2 linked regions of the Bradyrhizobium diazoefficiens genome follow. The protein of the gene in region 1 interacts with the protein of each later gene in a pairwise test. Links are inferred from orthologs where the notes say so. Each region holds a gene or a part of one and is shown on either strand. Other genes may lie near its edges. The genes, in order: JJC00_RS22835 and JJC00_RS02545.

Region 1 (3,203 bases):
CCTCCGCCTCCGCTCACTGGCATGGCGGTGGCTGGGGCTGGCACGGCGGTGGCGGCTGGCATCACGGCGGCTGGGGCTGGGGCGGACCGCGCTTCTACGCCGCGCCCGTCTCCTACGGTTATGGTGGCTGCTATGTGCGCCGGCTGGTCCCGACCCCCTGGGGACCCCGCTGGCGGCTGATCAACCGCTGCTACTGAGCCCAGCAGCTTCCTGAGGTACCGTTCCCCCCTGCGGTACCTTGCAAGAGAGGCCCCGGCGTTCCCCCCGCCGGGGCCTTGTATTTGGGCAAATACGGCGAATTCATACAATCTTTACTAGAAGGCCAGGTATCCCGACGCCCGACGAAACCATTTTGGGGCCAATGACTTGGTACCGTATCGATACTTCAAAAACACGGAACCCTGCGATGGCTGGCCTTTTTGCCAATGACACCGAACAGATCGACCGGCGCACCAGCCGCTCGATTTGCGATGCCGTGGGCGAGCTGCTTCAGCAGAGCCTTCGTCCTGAGCCCCGGCTCCCGACGCATCTCGAGCAGCTGATGGACGAGTTGAGGAAGCGCGAGCGCGAGTCGCACTAACGAAAAATCGGGTTGCGTTTGATCCCGCCTGCGGTGACAAGGCCGCATGCTCTCCATCACCGACCTCTCCATCCGCCTTGCCGGACGCCTTCTGATCGATAGTAGCTCCGTGCAGATCACGCCCGGCTCGCGCGTCGGCATGGTCGGACGCAATGGCACCGGCAAATCGACGCTGTTCAAGGTGATCCGCGGCGAGCTTGCGGCCGAGCACGGCTCGGTGACGCTGCCGCCGCGCTGGCGCGTGGGAAGCCTGGCGCAGGAAGCCCCAAACGGCCCCGAAAGCCTGATCTCGGTCGTGCTCAAGGCCGACCTCGAGCGCGACGCGCTGCTTCATGAAGCCGAGAGCGCCACCGATCCGCACCGGATCGCCGAGATCCAGACCCGGCTGGTCGACATCGACGCGCATTCGGCCCCAAGCCGCGCCGCCGCGATCCTGTCCGGCCTCGGGTTTTCCGCCGCCGACCAGCTGCGCCCCTGCGCCGAATTCTCCGGCGGGTGGCGTATGCGCGTCGCGCTGGCGGCGACGCTGTTCGCAGCCCCTGACTTGCTGCTGCTCGACGAGCCCACCAACTATCTCGACCTCGAAGGCACGCTGTGGCTCGAGGACCACCTCGCGCATTACCCGCGCACGGTGATCGTGATCAGCCATGACCGCGACCTGCTGGAGAGCTCGGTCGACCAGATCCTGCACCTGGAGCGCGGCAAGCTCACGCTCTACAAGGGCACCTACTCCTCCTTCGAGGAGCAGCGCGCCGCGCGCGAGCTGCTCGATGCCAAGCAGATCAAGCGCCAGGAAGCGGAGCGCGCGCATCTGCAAGCCTTCGTGGATCGATTCAAGGCCAAGGCGTCCAAGGCGCGCCAGGCCCAATCACGCGTCAAGATGCTGGAACGGCTGAAGCCGATCAGGGCGCTGGTGACGGAGGACGTGCGCGAGATCACATTTCCAGCGCCGGAAAAGATCTTGTCGCCGCCGATCATCGCCGTCGACAATGCTTCGGTCGGCTACGATCCGGCAACGCCGGTGCTCAGCCGCGTGACGCTGCGCATCGACAATGACGACCGCATCGCGCTTCTCGGCGCCAACGGCAACGGCAAGTCGACCCTCGTAAAGCTGCTCGCCGCGCGTCTGGCGCCGTTCTCGGGGAAAGTGACCCGCGCGGACAAGCTGTCGATCGCCTATTTCGCGCAGCATCAGCTCGACGAATTGAACGAGGACGCCTCCGCCTACGACCATATCCGCAAGCTGATGGGCGACGCGCCCGAAGCAAAGGTGCGAGCCCGCGCCGGCGCGATCGGCTTCTCCGGCAAGGCGGCCGACACCAAGGCTGGTAAACTCTCGGGCGGCGAGAAGGCGCGGCTGCTGTTGGGGCTTGCGACCTTCTTCGGCCCCAACATGATCATCCTGGACGAGCCGACCAACCATCTCGATATCGACAGCCGCGCCGCGTTGGCCGAGGCGATCAACGATTTTCCTGGCGCGATCATCATGGTCTCCCACGACCGCTATCTGATCGAGGCCTGCGCCGACCAGCTCTGGATCGTCGCCGACCGCACCGTGACCAATTACGACGGCGACCTCGACGAATACCGCCGCCTGGTGCTGTCCTCGCGCAACGGCGAGCCCGCCCCGCGCGAGCGCAGCGCACCGAGCGAGAAGCCGCAGCGACCGAGATCGGACAATCGCGGCTCGCTGAAGAAACGTATCGCGGAAGCCGAGAGCGAGATCGCCCGCGTCAGCGACATCATCGCCAAGATCGACACAGCACTCGCTTTGCCCGACATTTTTACGCGCGATCCCAAGCAGGCCGCGCAGCTCTCAAAGGCCCGCGCGAATGCGGCCGACGCGCTCGCGCGCGCGGAGGAGCAATGGCTCGAGGCGAGCGCGCAATTCGACGAGGCGGCGAGCTAGCCGCAGCAAAAGCTGGAAAACAACCCCATGCACGGTACCGGTGTTATGACACCACACCTTTAAGCATTGAACTGAATGCCTTTTGCGGAGCAGCCGGCTCTGCCGACGCGCTTTCCGAAAATCACGTGAAAAAGGCGTCGAGCTTCTGCAGCAGAAGCTCCGGCGCTTCCTCCGGCAGGTAATGTCCGCAGGGCAGGCTTCCGCCTTGCACGTTGTTCGCTTTGGCGCGCCAGGTATCGAGCACGTCATAGGTCGATCCGACCACGCCCTTTTCGCCCCACAGCACGAGGAGCGGGCAACCGATCCTCTTTTCGAAATCCGCCTCGTCGTGGATCAGGTCGATTCCGGCGGCGGCGCGATAATCCTCGCACACGGCGTGCAGAGTCTCGCGAGTGTAGCACCGCCGGTACTCCTCGAGCGCGACCGGATCGATGGCTCCCGGCGTCTTGTTCTGCTTGTTGATATGGGTCTGAAGATAGAATTCGAGATTGTTGCCGATCAACGTCTCCGGAAGCGGGGCCGGCTGGATGAGGAAGAACCACCACATGTAGCGCGTCGCGAATTCCTTGTTCGCCCTCGCATACATTGTCGCCGTCGGCGCGATGTCGAGCAGGACCGCCCTGGAGACGGCGTCCGGGTGGTCAAGCAGCAGACGATGCAGAACGCGCCCACCGCGATCGTGGCCGACGGCGTGAAAACGGTCGAAACCGAGCG
Region 2 (3,836 bases), 4.3 Mb from region 1 along the record:
CCGGTCAAGGGCACCGAGTTCATCGACGTGCTGGAAATGCTGTTGGCCGACCGCAAGACCGAATCGATCATCATGATCGGCGAGATCGGCGGTTCCGCCGAGGAAGACGCCGCCCAGTTCCTCAAGGACGAGGCCAAGCGCGGCCGCAAGAAGCCGATGGTCGGTTTCATCGCCGGCGTCACCGCACCTCCCGGCCGCCGCATGGGCCACGCCGGTGCGATCATTTCGGGTGGCAAGGGCGACGCCGGTTCCAAGACCGACGCCATGAAATCCGCAGGGATTACAGTGTCGCCGTCTCCCGCCCGCCTCGGCCATACGCTTGCCGAAAAATTGAAGGGCTAATTCACTCCTTCGTACTTTTCCGGGCGAAGTTTCGCAGCAAATAGGATAAATGGTGCCTGTCGCGCTGAGCCTCTGCCGGGAGCTCAGCGCCAGCGCCGTTTGTTATGCGCGAACCAAAATCGCCAGGAACTCAAGTATGTCTCGCCAAGACGCGAACGCAGCCTTTGCCCTCTCCTCCTTTTTGCAGGGCATCAACGCCACCTACATCGACGAAATCTACGCCCGCTACGAGAAGGACCCGTCCTCGGTCGACGCCGAGTGGCAGGAGTTCTTCAAGAGCCTCAACGACCAGCCCGCCGACGTCCGGAAGAACGCCGAGGGCCCGTCCTGGGAGCGCGCCAACTGGCCGCTGGCCCCGACGGACGATCTGACCTCCGCCCTCGACGGCAACTGGGCCGAGGTGGAGAAGGCGGTCGGTGCCAAAATCGCCGCCAAGGCGCAGGCCAAGGGCGGCGACAAGGGCGCTGACATTTCCTCAGCCGACGTGCTCCAGGCCACGCGCGACTCCGTCCGCGCCCTGATGCTGATCCGCTCCTATCGCATGCGCGGCCACTTCCACGCCAAGCTCGATCCGCTCGGCATCGAAGCCCCGCGCAACCGCGAAGAGCTCGACCCGCGCACCTACGGCTTCGGCGAAGCCGATTTCGACCGCAAGATCTTCCTCGATCACGTGCTCGGGCTTGAATACGCCAACTTGCGCGAAATCACCGCGATCTGCGAGCGCACCTACTGCCAGACGCTCGGCGTCGAATTCATGCACATCAGCAACGCCGCGCAGAAGGCCTGGATCCAGGAGCGCATCGAGGGTCCGGACAAGGAGATCTCGTTCACCCGCGAAGGCCGGCGCGCGATCCTGATGAAGCTGGTCGAAGCCGAAGGCTTCGAGAAGTTCTGCGACACCAAGTTCACCGGCACGAAGCGCTTCGGCCTCGATGGCGGTGAATCGCTGATCCCGGCGCTCGAGCAGATCATCAAGCGCGGCGGCAATCTCGGCGTGAAGGAAGTCGTGGTCGGCATGCCGCATCGCGGCCGCCTCAACGTGCTGACGCAGGTGATGGGCAAGGCGCATCGGGCGCTGTTCCACGAATTCAAGGGTGGCTCGGCCAATCCCGACGCGGTCGAAGGCTCGGGCGACGTCAAATATCACCTCGGTGCGTCCTCGGACCGCGAGTTCGACGGCAATCGTATCCATCTGTCGCTGACCGCGAACCCCTCGCATCTCGAGATCGTCGATCCCGTCGTGCTCGGAAAAGTCCGCGCCAAGCAGGACCAGCATGGCGATCCGCCGGACCAGCGCATCTCGGTGATGCCGCTGCTCATGCATGGCGACGCGGCGTTCGCCGGCCAGGGCGTGGTCGCGGAATGCTTCGGTCTGTCGGACCTGAAGGGCTACCGCACCGGCGGCTCCGTGCACTTCATCGTCAACAACCAGATCGGCTTCACCACCTATCCGCGCTACTCGCGCTCCTCGCCCTATCCGTCTGACGTGGCGAAGATGATCGACGCGCCGATTTTCCACGTGAACGGCGACGATCCGGAAGCCGTGGTGTTCGCGGCCAAGGTCGCGACCGAATTCCGGCAGAAATTCCACAAGCCCGTCGTCATCGACATGTTCTGCTACCGCAGGCATGGCCATAACGAGGGCGACGAGCCGGCCTTCACCCAGCCGGTGATGTACAAGAGGATCGCGGCTCATCCGACGACGCTCGAGCTCTACGCCCGCCGCCTGATCAGCGAAGGCGTGATGACCGAGGGCGAGGTCGACAAGGCCAAGGCCGACTGGCGCGCGCGGCTCGATGCCGAGTTCGAGGCCGGCACCTCCTACAAGCCGAACAAGGCTGACTGGCTCGACGGCAAGTGGTCTGGCTTCAAGATCGCCGATCAGGAAGAAGATGCACGGCGCGGCGTCACCGGGGTCGGCACGGCTGAGCTCAAGGAAATCGGCCGCAAGATCACCAAGGTCCCGGACGGTTTCCGCGTTCACCGCACCATCCAGCGCTTCCTCGACAACCGCGCCAAGGCGATCGACACCGGCGTGGGCATCGACTGGGCGACCGGCGAGGCGCTGGCGTTCTGCACGCTGCTGAACGAGAACCATCACGTCCGTCTGTCCGGACAGGATTCGGAGCGCGGCACCTTCTCGCAGCGTCACTCGGTCCTGATCGACCAGGAGGACGAGAGCCGCTACACGCCGTTCAACCATCTCGGCCACGAGCAGGGCCACTACGAGGTCATCAACTCGTTGCTGTCGGAAGAGGCCGTGCTCGGCTTCGAATACGGCTACTCGCTCGCCGAGCCGAACACGCTGACCCTGTGGGAAGCCCAGTTCGGCGACTTCGCCAACGGCGCGCAGGTCGTGTTCGACCAGTTCATCTCCTCAGGCGAGCGCAAATGGCTGCGCATGTCCGGCCTCGTCTGCCTGCTGCCACACGGCTATGAGGGCCAGGGACCGGAGCACTCTTCGGCGCGTCTGGAGCGTTACCTGCAGATGTGCGCGGAAGACAACATGCAGGTGGTCTACCCGACCACGCCGGCGAACTACTTCCACGTGCTGCGCCGCCAGCTGCATCGCGAGATCCGCAAGCCGCTGATCGTGATGACGCCGAAATCGCTGCTGCGTCACAAGCGGGCCGTGTCGCGTCTGGAGGAGCTCGCCAAGGATACGACCTTCCACCGCATCCTCTATGATGATGCCCAGATGCTGCCGAACGAGGCGATCAAGCTCGTTCCGGACGACAAGATCCGCCGCATCGTGCTGTGCTCGGGCAAGGTCTATTACGACCTCTACGAGGAGCGCGAGAAGCGCGGCATCGACGACATCTACCTGATGCGCGTCGAGCAGCTCTATCCGGTGCCGCTGAAGGCGCTGGTGGCCGAGCTGTCCCGCTTCAAGAAGGCGGAAGTGATCTGGTGCCAGGAAGAGCCCCGCAACATGGGTGCCTGGCACTTCATCGAGCCCTATCTGGAATGGGTGCTGAACCAGGTGAACGGCGTGAGCCGGCGTCCGCGTTATGTCGGCCGCGCCGCTTCCGCCGCGACCGCCACTGGTCTGATGTCCAAGCATCAGGCGCAGTTGAAGGCGTTCCTGGACGAAGCACTGAGCTAACCGAAATTCCAATTGTCATGCCCCGCCCAGTGCGCAATCGCGCACAAGGGCGGGGCATCCAGTACGCCGCGGCGTCCGTTCTGATCCACGATCGTCACGGAGTACTGGATCGTCCGCCCCAGTGCGCAACTGCGCACAAGGCGGACGATGACGGCCAAAAAACGATTAAGGAAAAGACCATGACTGAAATTCGTGTGCCGACGCTCGGCGAATCCGTCACCGAGGCCACCATCGGCCGCTGGTTCAAGAAGGCTGGCGACGCCGTCGCCGTCGACGAGCCCTTGGTGGAGCTCGAGACCGACAAGGTCACCATCGAAGTCCCGGCGCCGTCCGCGGGCACGCTGAGCGAAATCATCGCCGCCGATGGCACGACGGTTGCCGTTGGTGC

What was found.
Region 2: the proteins of JJC00_RS22835 (region 1) and JJC00_RS02545 interact in binary tests that used the Escherichia coli proteins (3 or more experiments, as listed by UniProt). The link is inferred for Bradyrhizobium diazoefficiens from one-to-one orthologs.

What each region holds. Positions count from the first base shown.
Region 1 is NZ_CP067102.1:4,861,269-4,864,471, forward strand. Bases 169-3,057 are described here. They hold JJC00_RS22835 (ABC-F family ATP-binding cassette domain-containing protein), read left to right. Parts: upstream 169-626; coding sequence 627-2,489; downstream 2,490-3,057. Other genes in these bases: JJC00_RS22825 (sulfur globule protein precursor), read left to right, coding at 169-197; JJC00_RS22830 (hypothetical protein), read left to right, coding at 407-580; JJC00_RS22840 (alpha/beta fold hydrolase), read right to left, coding at 2,611-3,057. In the rest of the region: more of JJC00_RS22825, read left to right, coding at 1-168; more of JJC00_RS22840, read right to left, coding at 3,058-3,203. UniProt on the Escherichia coli protein: Genetic data indicate it may be involved in ribosome assembly or function.
Region 2 is NZ_CP067102.1:544,199-548,034, forward strand. The notes cover bases 127-3,648. They hold JJC00_RS02545 (2-oxoglutarate dehydrogenase E1 component), read left to right. Parts: upstream 127-478; coding sequence 479-3,448; downstream 3,449-3,648. Other genes in these bases: sucD (succinate--CoA ligase subunit alpha), read left to right, coding at 127-342; odhB (2-oxoglutarate dehydrogenase complex dihydrolipoyllysine-residue succinyltransferase), read left to right, coding at 3,628-3,648. Also shown: more of sucD, read left to right, coding at 1-126; more of odhB, read left to right, coding at 3,649-3,836. UniProt on the Escherichia coli protein: E1 component of the 2-oxoglutarate dehydrogenase (OGDH) complex which catalyzes the decarboxylation of 2-oxoglutarate, the first step in the conversion of 2-oxoglutarate to succinyl-CoA and CO(2).